Regions from separate parts of the Kurthia sp. FSL E2-0154 genome, predicted to be linked through region 1. Evidence: riboswitches for the same ligand, from Rfam matches in the RefSeq annotation. Region 1 holds a riboswitch; the other holds the start of a gene.
The links. Region 1 has a riboswitch for cobalamin ahead of MHB75_RS03755 ((2Fe-2S) ferredoxin domain-containing protein). Riboswitches for the same ligand answer to the same signal wherever they lie in the genome.
Positions count from the first base shown of each region.

Region 1 (7,783 bases):
ACCTGAGCCACTTTGAATCATCTGTACATCCGCAATGACAGGACGCCCAGCACGAATCGATTCAATGCCTGCACGAATCGCATCTGGATGAATAATGACACTTTTTCCTAATTCAAAATCGGCTGATGCATGCACGATACGACGAATGATTGACCACTCATCTTCTGAATAGTCATGTGGACCATATTCTTCTAAAATCGTTTCAAAACTATATTCATAAATACGGTTCGGCTCTACTGTTAACGGTGTGAAATCCGTATTAAAGTTGTCTGTATTAATAAATAATTCTTTTTCCTGTTGCTCATTTGTCATGATCAAATGCCTCCTATAAATTGCTCAATATCATCAAAGTTACGGAACATATTCGGATAATCGATTTTCGGACGTGCAATCAAAATCACTTCAATTCCAAGTGCTAAAGCTGTCGTGATTTTCTCATCAACCGAACCAACCTTCCCGCTCTCTTTTGTAACCATCAATGTCGTATCGTATTGTTTATATAACGCCGTATTTAGCTCTGCTGTAAATGGTCCTTGCATCGCAATAATTTGCTTTTGCGGTAAACCAAGTGCTTCGCATTTTTCCATATTGTCAATACGCGGTAACATGCGTGCGATTAATGTAATGCCTTCTTCACCAAGTAAATGCTTCGTGAAAATTTGTAGCGTCTTACTCCCCGTCAGCAACATCACATTCCCTTTACGCTTTTTCGCTTCAAGCGCTGCTTCTTCATATGTTTCAACAACTGTAATTAAGTCGTTTTCATAATCTTCAGACATCCGTTCGTAGCGACAATACGGGACACCTGCTAACTGTGCCGCTTGTTGTGCATTTTTTGATGCTTCTTCTGCATAGGGATGACTTGCATCGACAATGATTTGATCACCGCGTGCTGTCACTTTTTCAGCCATTTCTTCTGCTGTTAAGCGCCCCACATGTGTCGCAATTCCCTCTGCTTGCAAACTCGCAGCCGCTGAATCTGTCACTACTGTTGCTAAAACATCGTGATGGTTATTCAGTCGAACAGCTAGCGCACGCGCATCACTCGTTCCTGCTAGAAAAAACATTATTGATGCACTTCCTTATGGTCGTGCGCATGGTCATGACTGTGGTCATGATCGTGATGATGGTGGTGATGCCCATGATCATGGTCGTGATGGTGATGATGGTCGACAAATTCAGATGCATTAATACGATATGTACATGTATCGCAGTTCATTTTCACATCGCCAGCTAATGCTTCTTCAATACGCTCAATCACCACTTTTTCAAGTAATGAATGGTAGCCAAAGTATTCGCATAATGTAATATCCATATCGTATTCCGTATCATAGCGCGCTTTCCAATCCGTCATACGCTCCATTAAGATACCTGTAAATAAGAAGTACGGTAGCATATATACTTTTTTCGCACCTAATTTTTCACAACGCATAATCCCCTCATCCACTGTTGGATAGGTCACACCCATAAACGCAGGCTCCACATTACGCACACCAATTTGCTCTGATAATAAGCGCGCGATTTTATAAACATCACTATTTGAATCTAAGTCACTACCGCCGCGTGCTACTAATAAGACCGTCGTATCTTCATCTTGTTCGTCTTTTACAAAACCACTCTCTGCTAAACGGTACTCTAAAATATCAATTAAACTTGGGTGAATGCCTAATGGACGACCATATGTAATCGATACATGCGGATACAATTCTTTCGCCTCATCAATCGCCATTGGAATATGAATTTTTGAATGCCCTGCTTGTAAAAGCATAATTGGAATGGTAATAATTTTTTGTGCGCCGCGCTCGACACACGCCTTCATTCCCTGTGCAATATTTGGACTTTCAAATTCTAAAAAACATGTTTCCACTAATAATTGTTCTGGTAATTGCGCTTCAATACGCTTTGCAAATTGACGTACTTCTTCATTTCCTGCTGGTAGACGACTACCATGACCGACGATTAATACTGCTGTTTTCATCTTCAACACTCCTAATCCCCACAAGGTGCAGGGGCAATTTTGATTTTTGGTGTGAGATCTTGATAAATAAAGTTTCCAATCTTCTTCACACGTTTAAAATATTTGAATAAGCGCTCATTCGGATGCGCATTTGCTTTATATTCTTGAATAATTGATTCTACAAGAGGTACTAATTGTTCTTTGTCTAGTCCTTCAACTACAGGTTGACCTGGGTGCGCCGTACGTCCGACAGGTTTTGCGCCGATAAAGACATCGAATGCACCTTTTCGGTAAACAATTCCGATATCATCCATCACTGCTTTATAACAAGCCATTCCGCAGCCATTAAAACCAATATTTAATGTTTTCGGTAGGCTCATTCCACCAAATGCCTCTTGCAAAGCATCGGCATATGGAATCGCATCGGCTTTTTCACCATCACAGAAATCACATGCCTTCATTTTCACAACATCGCCAACCGGTGCGATTATGAGACCGACTTCTCGTAAACGATCGGTAATACGTTCAGGTGATGTGGTTGGAATACGAAGAATAAATTCATGGTCTGGCGTATATTCCATCGAACCTTTTTCACCCACTACTTCGGCTAACACAAGCATTTGCTGTGGTGTAATCTTCTTATTCGCTACGCCTGGGCTGACCGCAAACTCGAAAATTGCCTCCATCTTCTGGTGAACATATTGTTTCGGTTCAACAACGGTTCCACCAAGATAGCCAAGCGCTTCCTCTGCAAGTGCTAGAGTATCTACTTCAGGCTTTTTCGGCTCCACTGTAGCAATCGCTTGCGGCGCGTATGACTTTCCTGTTTCCTGATCCATCGCCCATGGTTCTGCTTCTTTTTTCAAACGCTGATGCGGCTTTAACGGTTGTTTTTCTTCACCAAGTGTATATTTACGCTGATAACCACGCGGTGTAATCATCTTCCCGTCATACATGAATGTCGACGAATTCCCGATAACAACAGTCGTCAACATCCCAATATCGTGTTCCAACATATCTTGTAATGTCGTCATCTGAATTTGTTGTGTCTCACGATAAGCACTTTTCACTAGACCTACAGGCGTATCTGGATGACGATACATCAGTAAAATGCGCTGCGCTTCCGCAATTTGACGTGTACGGCGACCACTTTTTGGATTGTAAAACGCAATAACGAAGTCTGCCATCGCAGCTGCTTCAATTCGTTTTGCAATTAAATCCCATGGTGTTAAATGGTCACTCAAACTAATCGTACAAGCATCATGCATGACGGGTGCGCCTAGTAGTGATGCACATGAATTAATAGCTGAAATCCCTGGTACAATCTCAATCGGTACACCTGTTTTCTCCGTCCAACCTTGTTCAATTAACACTTCGTACACAAGCCCTGCCATACCATACACACCTGCATCGCCACTTGAAATTACGGCAACGGACTTACCTGCCTCTGCTTGTCTTACTGCTTCTTGCGCACGCGACACTTCTTCTGTCATCCCTGTACTAATTACGGCTGTCGCTGTAATTAAATCTTGAATCAAATCGACATAAGTTTTATAACCGATGACAACGTCACATGATTTTAATACCTCTACTGCACGATTCGTAATATGCTGAAAGTCTCCAGGACCGAAGCCAACGACATACAATTTTCCTTGTTGTGTCATTAAACTTCCTCCTTCACTTTTGAAATCCCCTTAATCGCTGGTGTATCTTCATTACGAACGAACGTGCCATTTTCAAATGTAATACGCGGTACAACCGTTTTTTGCTCGCCTGCAAGTTGCGCTACAAAACGTGTCGCTTCTTCTTCCGACGTAATGCTATACCAATCGCCTTTTGGATAGTGCACAACGACACATGCATCTTTACAACGTCCATTACAACGTGTACGTGATGTATGAATCTGCTCATCCAAGTTACGCGCTGTAATTTCCGCACGAATTTTTTGTGTAATTTCTTCTCCCTCTTTACGCATGCAGCTACTACCATTACAAATTAATACGTGTGATTGCACACCATTCAAATTCCAAGTTGTCATCTCTAACATCCCCCTCGTATGTATCCGAACGATCCGCTTTTGCGCAAACAAAAAACCTCTATTCTAGGCGAATAGAGGTTGAACATCCTAAAAATTGGCATAGCGAAATAAGCGTAGCCCAACTACTAGTTTGTCCAAATCTCTTCCCACCGAAAAGTTTGTCCGATTTTAGAAGCAGGTTTCCTGACTCAAGTGTATCCGAACGCAGTCCCTTCTCAGCAATTCGCCAATGGATCTGACTGTTTCGACACTTATACAGTAGCGGGGGCTGTAATGGCATCTCACCATTTTCCCTTTTAACCTAAAAAATAATAGGCACTCCTAAAATACAATCGTTATATGTAATTTCAAAATCTTGGTTATAATCATAACCATAATTTGTCTAACTTTCAAGACACTTTTCTGAAAATTCATTTTGATAAAATATTATTAAAGTTTATTCACCTTGAAAAAACACTGAAATCTCTGCATTTATCCAGAATTTTCACTTAAAAAATTTTTGTTAAAAAAAATACGTATTGTCAAAATTTAGCGTTTTATGATAAGCTTTTTTAGAAATATCAAATAATTTTAACGATTCGATGGTGTAAGTTTTTGATGAACTTACTTAAAAGGGAAATCGGTGTAAATCCGATGCTGTCCCGCAACTGTGAAGCGGAGTGTATGAACGATATGCCACTGTTCAATGAACGGGAAGGTGTTCATACATGATGAGGCGAAGCCAGGAGACCTGCCACCGAAGATTGATTTCACCCTACGAGGATAGGCGTATGAAAGACAGCTTTTTTTGCTATGTCTTTTTTAACCTATTCTATATTATAGAATAGGTTTTTTTGTGCACATTCTCAAAGAAAAAGGAGGACGTTTGAACGTGTTGAAGAAATTATTAAAGCTAGTTTATTTTTTACCCATTCTCTTAATCGTGCCAAATCGTGCGAATGCGATGCACATTATGGAAGGCTTTTTACCGATTGAGTGGGCGATTTTTTGGTGGGCGATCTCCCTACCATTCATCATTATGGGGATTCGTTCGATTCGAAAAACTGTAAAAGAACATCCTGAAACGAAGATGATGCTTGGATTATCTGGGGCTTTCGCTTTCGTCTTATCCGCGTTAAAAATTCCATCTGTTACAGGTAGTTGTTCACATCCAACAGGTGTCGGCTTAGGTACTGTATTATTCGGACCACTGGCGATGAGTGTTGTCGGTTCAATCGTGTTACTATTCCAAGCACTACTACTTGCACATGGCGGACTTACAACACTTGGCGCGAATGCCTTCTCAATGGCAGTTGCTGGTCCAATTATCGCATGGTATGTATTCAAAGGCGCTCAAAAAGCAGGTTGGTCATTCTCCGTTGCTGTCTTTTTAGCCGCAATGCTTGGTGATCTCGGTACATATACAATTACATCATTCCAATTAGCACTTGCCTTCCCTTCTGAAGCGGGTGGCATGCTTGCTTCATTCGCAAAATTCGCAAGTATTTTCTCATTCACACAAATTCCACTTGCGATTAGTGAAGGTTTATTAACGGTCATTGTTATGAACTTCTTACGAAAATACAATGTTGCAGAGTTGCGTATGTTAAATATTTTCACGAAGAAAAAGGAGGCAGCTGAATAATGAAAAAGAATCTATTCTTCCTTTTCATCGTCATCGCCCTTGCCATCTTCCCTTTATTTATTCAAAAGGGTGCTGAATTTGGCGGTGCGGATGGTGAAGCAGAAGCAGCCATTACTGAAATCGACAAAAGCTATGAACCATGGTTCTCGAGCATTTGGGAACCACCAAGTGGCGAAATCGAAAGTTTATTATTTGCACTACAAGCGGCAATTGGTGCAGGTTTTATCGGCTACTTCTTCGGTTTAATGCGTGGTCGTACGAAAAAAGAAAAGGTTTCGCATGATTCCAATTGATCAATATGCTTATACGAATCGTTTAAGCAACGTACATCCTTTAGAGAAGATGGTATTGGCACTGAGTTTTTTGCTATTCGCTGTCATCACAAAGGATGTACTTATTTCACTCATTACGTTTTTCGTAATGAGTACTTTTATTTTATTTGCCGCTAAAATACCATTATCACTCTATTGTAAATTACTTCTTTTGCCGGGTTTCTTTTTGCTGACAAGTATTTTTTCGATTCTTATTTCATTTACAACGGCCACACTTCCCCCTCACTATTGGAGTATGTCATTTGGAAGTGTTCAACTTTTTATCGGAAAAGCGAGTGTCGATACAGCGTTTCACCTTTTTTTCTCGGTGCTCGCAAGTATTAGTTGTCTTTATTTTATTGCGCTCACAACGCCGATTAGTGCCATCACATATGCGATGCGTCAATTAAAAATACCGATTATTTTTATTGAACTATGTGAACTCACATATCGCTTTATTTTTGTCTTTTTACAAAGTATGCAGGCCATTTATGAAGCCCAGCAATCCCGTCTTGGTTATCAAAAAAAGCGCCGCTGGTTTCAATCTGTCGGTTATTTAGTGACGGCCATGTTTAAAGATGTTTTTCGACGTTCAAAACAACTTCATGAGGCGATGGCTTCTCGTTGCTACAACGAAGATATTTCAAGCCATTATGTAACGTACCAAACCGAACGCAGAAACTGGCTTGGTATTGGCGTTAGTTTATGCCTACTCGGCGCAGTTTATCTAGGAGGTTTTTATTTATGATTACATTTGACCATGTATCGTACCAATATCCTGACGGTACAATCGCATTACACGACCTATCATTCACGTTACCGCAAGGGAAAAAAATTGCACTACTTGGCAATAATGGTGCGGGAAAATCCACACTATTTAAACATCTGAATGGCTTATTTCAACCAACGACTGGGACAATTTTTATGCATAATATGCCCTATCAATATAACCGAAAAGGACTTCAAGCATTACGTGGACAGGTCGGTATCGTCTTTCAAGATCCAGACGCACAGCTCTTCTCTGGAACGGTTGAACAAGACATCGCATTTGGCCCGACCAACCTCGGCTGGTCTTCTGACAAAATACATGCACAGGTTGAACACGTAATTACGCAACTTGAACTCGAATCATTACGAAAAAAGCCCATTCACTTTTTAAGTTTGGGACAGAAAAAACGCGTGGCGATTGCAGGTGTTCTCGCAATGGAACCCCATATTTTAATTTTAGATGAACCATCTGCAGGACTCGACCGCTACTATGCCACTCAAATTATGAAACATTTAAATGACTTTCATACGGAAGAACGGACGATTATTTTATCGACACACGACGTAGACTTCGCATATGAATGGGCTGACCTCGTACTCGTTATGCAAGACGGACAGATGACGTATATGGGGAATCCTGTCGCCCTCTTTGAAGAACAGGCGATTTTACAAGCAGCACACTTAGAACGCCCGCTACTCTTTGAAGTAGCGAAAGAACTAGGCATTCAGAACCTCGCCGATTACCCGCGTAGTCGTGTACAATTATGGGAGAAGATGAAACGACAAACCACGCTCGTGTAGGAGGTACAGGGAATCCAGATCCAAACATATGTCTATGATGAAGAAAATCAACCACAACTGCTTCATCAAACGCAGCATGTCCGTTTACAGGGTGGCTTTTCAAATGCTGAAGGCTTTCTCACCATTCAAACAGCTACCAAACACCTCTCAACCGAACATGTACCCGATGAATTGCATACACTCTGGCAATATATTGTAGATGGTTTTGCTGAATGTGTAGCACATGGCACAGCAGAAAGATATTTTCCAAATACACCGGTTATGATCAAGATGGAAAAACAACG
Region 1 is NZ_JBBOPO010000001.1:787,543-795,325, reverse strand. Features, by position in the region: gene MHB75_RS03775 (precorrin-8X methylmutase) at 1-312, opposite strand, end outside; gene cobK (precorrin-6A reductase) at 315-1,070, opposite strand; gene MHB75_RS03765 (sirohydrochlorin chelatase) at 1,067-1,978, opposite strand; gene cobJ (precorrin-3B C(17)-methyltransferase) at 1,990-3,621, opposite strand; gene MHB75_RS03755 ((2Fe-2S) ferredoxin domain-containing protein) at 3,621-3,995, opposite strand; cobalamin riboswitch at 4,152-4,333, opposite strand; cobalamin riboswitch at 4,561-4,747, shown strand; gene MHB75_RS03750 (energy-coupling factor ABC transporter permease) at 4,939-5,619, shown strand; gene MHB75_RS03745 (energy-coupling factor ABC transporter substrate-binding protein) at 5,619-5,912, shown strand; gene cbiQ (cobalt ECF transporter T component CbiQ) at 5,899-6,678, shown strand; gene MHB75_RS03735 (energy-coupling factor ABC transporter ATP-binding protein) at 6,675-7,499, shown strand; gene MHB75_RS03730 (hypothetical protein) at 7,671-7,783, shown strand, end outside.

Region 2 (7,783 bases), 310 kb from region 1:
GTATCAATAACAGCTACTTTTATATTTTTCCCTGTATAAAGTGATGCAGGTGTGACAGGAATACGTAGAAGTGATAAATTCCACGTTGGTTTCGTCGGTTCATTTAATAATGTGACAGCTGTATTTTTTTCAATCGTACTATCTGGGAAAGCTTGGTGAAAAGTACGCTGTTCAGCTACTGTAAGGTCCGTTAAGATGAGTTGTAAATCTGGCAATATCTCAGCATTTTTCGGTAACTGCTGCTTCATATCATGTACATCTTGATGTGGTGTAGAGATGATGACTTCTTCTGCGGAAGCACTTATGAAAGATGTTGCAATGAGACCTAGACAACAACTTGCCGCCAATAATAACCTTTTCATACCAAACCCTCCTTTAAAGTGTTGTTACTCCATTATATGAAAAATGAAGTCTTGTATTCAATAGTTGTTCTGAAAATTGAAAAAGAGCAGCGATTACTACGCTACTCTTTCAAATTAAGTCGTCTGCATGACCCCGTATTTAATTTTTAGCCGCTCTAGCTTGTCACCAATTGGTTTTGTAAGTAACCACAGGAAGATGACATTCGAAATCATATACGTAATAGTAAATGGAATCGCTGTGATGATTTTAGAACCGTAGACAATCCAATTAAAGCCGTTACCAAGCGATAAAACCGTCCAAATATCCATGAGCATCGAATACATGATACCTGAGAAAATCCCGTAAAATAGTAATGAGATTTTTGATTCCATCCATTTCGTTTTGCCGAGTAATCCAGCAATGTAGCCGAGAATACCGAGCGTGAACATTTGGAAAGGTGTCCACGGACCTTGACCGAATAAGATATTCGACGTAACAGCAGATACAGCACCCGTTAGAAAACCAGCTTCTGGACCAAGTTTAAAGCCTGTAATCGCCACAAGCGCTGTCATCGGTTTAAATGCTGGGATAAAGGCGAATGCTGCACGTCCTGCCACCGTAATTGCCGACATCACTGCGATAATTAATACTTCTCTCGCATCGGGTTTTCGTCTTTCAAATGATAAAAAGAAAGGAATACAAGCAAATACCATGACAAACATGGAGATTAAATTGTATTTTCCATCTTCTAATAAAGTCGCTCCAATTAAAATCCCAATGGGAATAATCACAAAAAAGATAATGAGTGAAATCACCTTTTTAGACATGTGTCATCACCTCTTGTTGAGATTGGCAACGTGCAATTAACTGCTCTGTCGTTACAACATCTTCAAATAATTGACGACACATACGATTTGTCGCTGTTGTATAGAAGTGATTGCCACTGTAAAAGGCAGCTGGTGTTCCTTTTGCGACGATTTCACCGTCAAAGAACATCGCACAAGACGTTGCATGTTCCGCCGAGAATTCGACATCATGCGTCACCATTAAAATTGATGTCCCTTGACTTTGTAAGTCATGTAGAATACGAGCTAATACTTGTTTAGATTCACCGTCTAGCCCCTTCGTTGGCTCATCTAGTACTAAGATTTTTGGATTTTTAAGTAGTACTTTTCCAAGTGCGACTTTTTGCTGCTCACCACCGCTTAAATCATATGGATGTTGAGCAAGTAGATGGCGAATTTGAAGTAAGTCAATTACGCGATCAATAGCTGCTTGATCTTTTGACATCATGGCGAGTTCAAGTTGCACTTCTTTTTCGACAAGCAATGTTGTTGGATCTTGTGGTAGCATCGAAATCATACCTTGATACAATTCTTTTTTCGCATATTTTTTAAGCAGTTTATTAAAAATCGTTACTTTTCCTCGATGTGGCTTTAGTAGCCCTGTAATTAAGCCGAGTGTTGTGGATTTACCCGTCCCGTTTCCACCAACAATACTTAGAAATTCACCTTGATGGAGCTGGAAATTCAATCCTCGAATTAAATCTTCTGCATGACGGTCATAGCGAAACCATAAATCTTGCACATCTAGTACGACTTCTCCAGAAGGCTCTGCTTCTTGAATTTGCTTATGGTCTTTTTCGTAATGCTTTTCAAGCCATGTGCGTCCGTCACGAATCGTTAAAGGTGTTTCATCTGATTGCTTAAGTGCATGATGTACACGAAGTGGCGTTGGCAAACCTAGTAACATCGGATGATGTGCATCAACATGACGTAAACGTGTCGCCGCTTTAATCGGTGTATCATTTGCAATAATTTCACCTGCATCTAAAATAATGACACGATCTGCAATCGGATATACTTCCTCTAATCGGTGTTCAACAAGCACAATCGTTAAACCGAGTTCTTTATTGAGCTTTTGAAGTGTTGCGATAAATTCACTCGCTGCAATCGGGTCGAGTTGTGATGTAGGTTCATCTAGAATCAGTAGTTGTGGTTGCATCACCATAATACTCGCTAAATTGAGCAGCTGTTTTTGACCACCTGATAAGTCTGTTGTATTTTTTCGGAACCATGTTTGAATACCGAAGAAGCTTGCCATTTCAGCAACGCGACGACGGATTGTCATGGAATCGTAACCGAGATTTTCAAGACCAAAACTTAATTCATGCCATACTTTATCCGTTACAATTTGTAGTTCAGGTTTTTGAAGTACATAACCAATTTGACTGGCTGCTTCACGCTGAGGCAAGTCTTGTAAAGCGACACCATTGAAATGAATCGTTCCAGACGTTTGACCATGTGGCGTTAATTCACGTTTTAAATGCTTTAATAATGTACTCTTACCACATCCTGATGTTCCGCATAATACGACGAATTCACCTGCTTCAATTTCAAGAGAGATGTCTTTTAAAGTTGGTTTTGTTGCAAGTGGATAACTAAACATTAATTGATTGATTTCAATGAGCGCCATTTGAATGCCTCCAGTACTTCAATAAAAATAGGTAGTGACACGAGTATACCATAACTAATGGTCATGAAAATCATCGGACCATTCCAAACGATTGGTGAGAACGTTGGATAGTAGTAGAATTCATTCCAACCGAAATAGCTACATAGTAATTGAATGATAAATAAAATAAAAATACCGCTGAGTGCAAATCCATCTAATCGATCAAAGCGAAATAATGAAAAAGTTGAGCGCCCCTTTAATCCGTAGCCGCGTGCTTTCATCGAATCGGCTGTTTCAATTGCACTTTCTAAAGCCCAAGAGATAAGGATGGATAAAATACGAGTTCCAGCTTTAATACGATGCCAAACCGAACCTGAACTAGGGTCCATGCCAATCGCACGCTGCGCATACATAATCTTCTTAATTTGATGACCAAATAAAGGAACGAGGCGCATCGTTAATGAGATCAGTAATGCCACAGCAGGGGATATTTTCGTAAATAAATATAAAAATTTATCAGATGTCATGACCGCATTAAATGCACTAAACCAAAAGATAATGGCGATTAACATGACAGAAGCAGCAAATCCATAAACAATAGCTTCGACTGTAATCGGTTGTTCATTGATATAGAGAATCGCTGTTTCGCCTTCATGAATGAGTAAAGGGTTTAAAATAGCTGCTACCAACATGAATGGAAGCAGCCATTTAATCGATTTCAAAAAACTTTTCTTTAATAAAAGAAAGCTTGTGACAGTTGCACCCGTAAAACTAATTATAAGCAGAATAGGATGCATATAAAACATTGTTAAACCAATAACAGCGAAAAAGTAACTGAAAATAACGAGCGGGTGAAAATCATGAAGTGATTTCATCTAACTACCACCCTAAGTCCGTTCCACCATTAGTTGTATATTGCAACTCAATGCGGTCACCATCTTCAAGTTGATAATTACCTACGCCAACAGGTGCTTTTACACCGTTAACTGTATACATCCAGCCACTTAATGAACCTGCTTGTTTTTCGTTTATATGATTAATCCCGATAATATAAATACCGTACATTGGATTTTTTTCGTAATTAATATAAATACCGTATTTTGAACGTAGTTTTGAAATGGCATCCCAAGCTGTATCGCCTTCTTTAATTTCAATTTTTGCGTTATTTAGTAGTACGCCACTTGCTGGTACATATTGTTCACTTTGTAGGTTTTTCGGTAATAGCTCATAATGATCAGGATTTAGTAATGTACGCATGCCAATTGTAATCGTTGCATACTCTTTTTTCACTGGTTTTTCTATAGGTTTTTCAGGTGTTGACGGTTTTGGTGTCGATGGCTTCGGTGTAGAAGTCGTTGCCTCCGGTTTTTTCGTTACCGTCGTTTCTTTTTTCGCTTCGTCTTTTTTGACTGGTTTTTCTTTTTTTGTTGGTTGTTCTTTAGAGGTCTTATTAGATGTTATTATTTCCTTTTTTGCCTCTGTTTTTTGTGTTTGAGATGGTGTCGATGTTGGTTTCTCTACTGTAGAAATGGACGAATTCGTTGACGTTGTCGTGTCGTTTTCAGATGTAGTAGCCACTTCTTTCGTTACAGAACCTTTATCATCTTGCGCCGTTTCTTTTGTTTTTTCTTTTACTTTTTTCTGTTCTTCGTCATTTAGAACAACGACTTTTTTCGCTTCTTCCTCTTGCTCATTTTCATATTGCTGTGCGGTTTGCACTTTACAGCCTGTTAAAAGTAAGGTTGCAGATAGCGCAAATAGTATAATTTTACTTTTCATGTTGTCCCTCCTTTTAAGATAGCAATAGGGCTGTTCCAAGATTTACATCTTAGAGCAACCCTTATTCGCTATGTGTAAATCTTATTTGCTTTTTACTGCAACTGTAACGGATTTACTTGTGTAATTTGATTTTTTCGCATACACTTTTACTTTTGTTTTTTCTTTTAATGTTGGCACTTTAATTGAGAAAGAACCTGTTTTTGTGCTGGCAGTTGCTTTATATGTTTTGTTTCCAATTTTCGCATATACTGTTGCACCTTTTGTTGTTGATCCGGTTACTTTTTTAGCGCCTTTTACAAGTTTACTTACTTTTGGTGTTGCAGGTGTTAAACGATCAGCCACTTTTTGTGTAATGGCTTTGCTCTTATTACTAGCTAAGTCGGTTACATAGAATTTCACTGTCGCATTCGCCTTGAACGCAGTTTTTACTGGATATGAGAATTTACCTTTTGCATCTGCTTGAACTGCTGCTAATTTTTTCGAACCATTATAGATTGTAACCGTTGCATATGGTTCTGTCGTACCTGAAATTGTTTTTGTTGTGTTCGCCACTTTTGTAACACTTAATGATTTTGGTGCAGTTGTATCATACTTTAAAGAAGAAGCTTTTGCATCTGTTAAATCAAAGAATGTATTTTTATCTGATGCATAGCGATCATACGCAACAAGACCTAAAATTGCACTTGTTGTTGCAAATAGTTGTGGACTTTTTTGATCTGGTGTTATTTTAAAACCACCTGTTGTTGCATCAAAGTTTAATAACATATTTGACACAGCCCATTGACCATTTTTAATAAATGAACGTGCTGTTTTTGGATTAATGCCATTCTCTGTTAGAGCGATGACCACTTGTGCTTGTGAATCGACACTATTACCGCCCCATGGACTGTAACCTGCAACATCTGTTAATTGACTTGACATATAATCTAAACCTTTACGAATTGACGCTTTAACGGCTGGGTCTGAATCATAGTTCGCAAGAGCACTTAACACCATAGCAGTCATGTCGACACTCACGCCGTTTTCAACGTCTTCAGCCCATGAGAAGCCGCCATTTTCAAATTGTGTGCTTACTAAATAATCAACCATAGATTTACGTGAGAAGTCAGCGTATTTTGTACCTGCTGGGAAGCTATAATCTTTCGCTTCTAAAGCACGTAATACATATAAATAATCTGTGATGTATAAACTTTTCGCTGCTTTACCTGCTACTAATTTATCACCTAATAAGTTAATTAAGTTATAACCCGCCACATTTTTCGGATCTTTACCGATGGCAGTAATCGCTAAAATTATTTTTGATAATGCGCCTGGCGAGCTATTAAATTGACCTTTTTGCTTCTTTAATTCACGTTCAACATCTTTATAGAATGTTGTGTAGTAATCTTTACTTACAGCGTAATTTGAACGCGCAAAATTAAGTACTGCATCTGAACTTTGGTAAGTTGGTGTTGATACATCTGGTAATGAATAATAATAGTTCGATGTTGCTTTTAATGTATTCGCTACATCAACTTTTTTAACTGTTGGTACTTTTGCTTCTGCTTGTAAAGCCGTTGCTGGTACAGCTGAAACGACTAAAGCTGCTGATAATGTTGCTGGAATCACCCATTTTGATTTAAACATAAAAATAACCCCCAAATGGTTTTGATTTGGAGGATTAGCTAACACGAAAAGCTCACGTTCCGAAGACATGAAGAATTATGTAACAACAATTATACATACGTGCGTCTAATCCACCCCTCGAAGATTGAAACGAATGATGAAAGCAGGTCTCCTGGCTCTATGATCATATTACTTTGACAACTTCCCGTATAAACACAGTGTTTGTATGTCATTTCATCCCATATTACAGTAGCGGGGCTGCATCGGATTTTCACCGTTTTCCCTATTATCTAGCCTAAAACTAGTACTCTCACCTGAAAGAATATTCAATTATCTTAATAGAAAGTATTCCATACTCTATAAAAAAAGTAAATAACTTTTCGTAAAAGAAGGTCTTAGGACATACAAAAACCTCTACTTTACACATTAAGTGGAAAATAGAGGTTTAATACCTAGCTAATCTCTTGAATTGTGGCGTCTCTCTTATACTCATTAAATGCATACAATTGCTCCTCTGTTAATTGTTTGACATATAAATGGTAATTCATCGACTCCAACCCATAGTTTTCGCAAGCTTGACAATACGTCTGATAACCTTCCATAAAGTGTTCCATTAAACATCTCTCCTTTTGTTATATAACAGTTTTACTTGTTGTATTTAATATATAACAGAAGAAAAGAGGTGTCAACTAATTTTCTGAAAATTCAACAAAATATTTAGTTTACATAATAATATTATTTTTAAAACAAAAAAACACCTTGAGATGACAAGGTGTTCCACGACAAATGAGTCTGTATAGTTTAAGGCGAATGAGCCATTATTAATTCGGTGTAATCGCAAATGAGCGTACGGGAAAACCGGATGCTTTTTCAGGTTTAGCCACGATATTAAAGATAACTGCCCCCTTTGCCGGAAGTTGATCTAAATTCGTTAAAAGTTCGACTTGATACGTATCTTGTTCTAAAACGAAATACTCTGCGGCTAATGAGCCATGTTTTCGATATTCTTCACTCGAATCTGTATCAAATGTTTCATGACCAATCGCTTTAATGCCTCGTTCTTTGAATAAAAAAGATAATACTTCGACAGACCAACCTGGCACATGAGCCACGCCTGCTTCATCAATATTATTAAAGGTATCATGGTCGGGCCAGCGCTTCGACCAGTCTGTGCGTAATGCGACAAATGAGTCGGCTTCAATGATGCCATTTTGATCCTCAAATGAGAGGATGTCTTCAATCGTTACCGTGTGACCTGGATTCTTTTGTACTTGAGCTGTAATATCTACAACAATAAGTGGCAGTACTAATTCCTGAAGATGAAGTTCCTCAATATAGCGTGTATCTCGTACAAAGTGTATCGGTGCATCAAGATGTGTTCCATACTGACCTGCAAAAGAAAATTGTTGTGCAAAAAAGCCATCATCATGTGTAAAAAGTGTATCAAATTTTGCTGGATTGAATGCATGGAAGTGAGGTGACTGGCTATTAAATGTATGTGTCAAGTCCACCCATTTCTGCTTTTTCAATGTTTGTAATGCTTGTAAAACATCTTGCTGTAAAACCGATTCGCTCATAACATCACTCCTTTTTAATCTACAAA
Region 2 is NZ_JBBOPO010000001.1:1,093,220-1,101,002, forward strand. Features, by position in the region: gene MHB75_RS05295 (S8 family serine peptidase) at 1-362, opposite strand, end outside; gene MHB75_RS05300 (ECF transporter S component) at 477-1,169, opposite strand; gene MHB75_RS05305 (ABC transporter ATP-binding protein) at 1,162-2,817, opposite strand; gene MHB75_RS05310 (energy-coupling factor transporter transmembrane component T) at 2,790-3,671, opposite strand; gene MHB75_RS05315 (DUF4430 domain-containing protein) at 3,676-4,575, opposite strand; gene MHB75_RS05320 (Ig-like domain-containing protein) at 4,657-6,201, opposite strand; cobalamin riboswitch at 6,326-6,507, opposite strand; gene MHB75_RS05325 (transcriptional regulator) at 6,633-6,794, opposite strand; gene MHB75_RS05330 (cyclase family protein) at 7,002-7,757, opposite strand.
Region 2: it holds a riboswitch for cobalamin, as region 1 does, so the genes downstream of both, MHB75_RS05320 (Ig-like domain-containing protein) here and MHB75_RS03755 ((2Fe-2S) ferredoxin domain-containing protein) in region 1, are expected to answer to the same signal.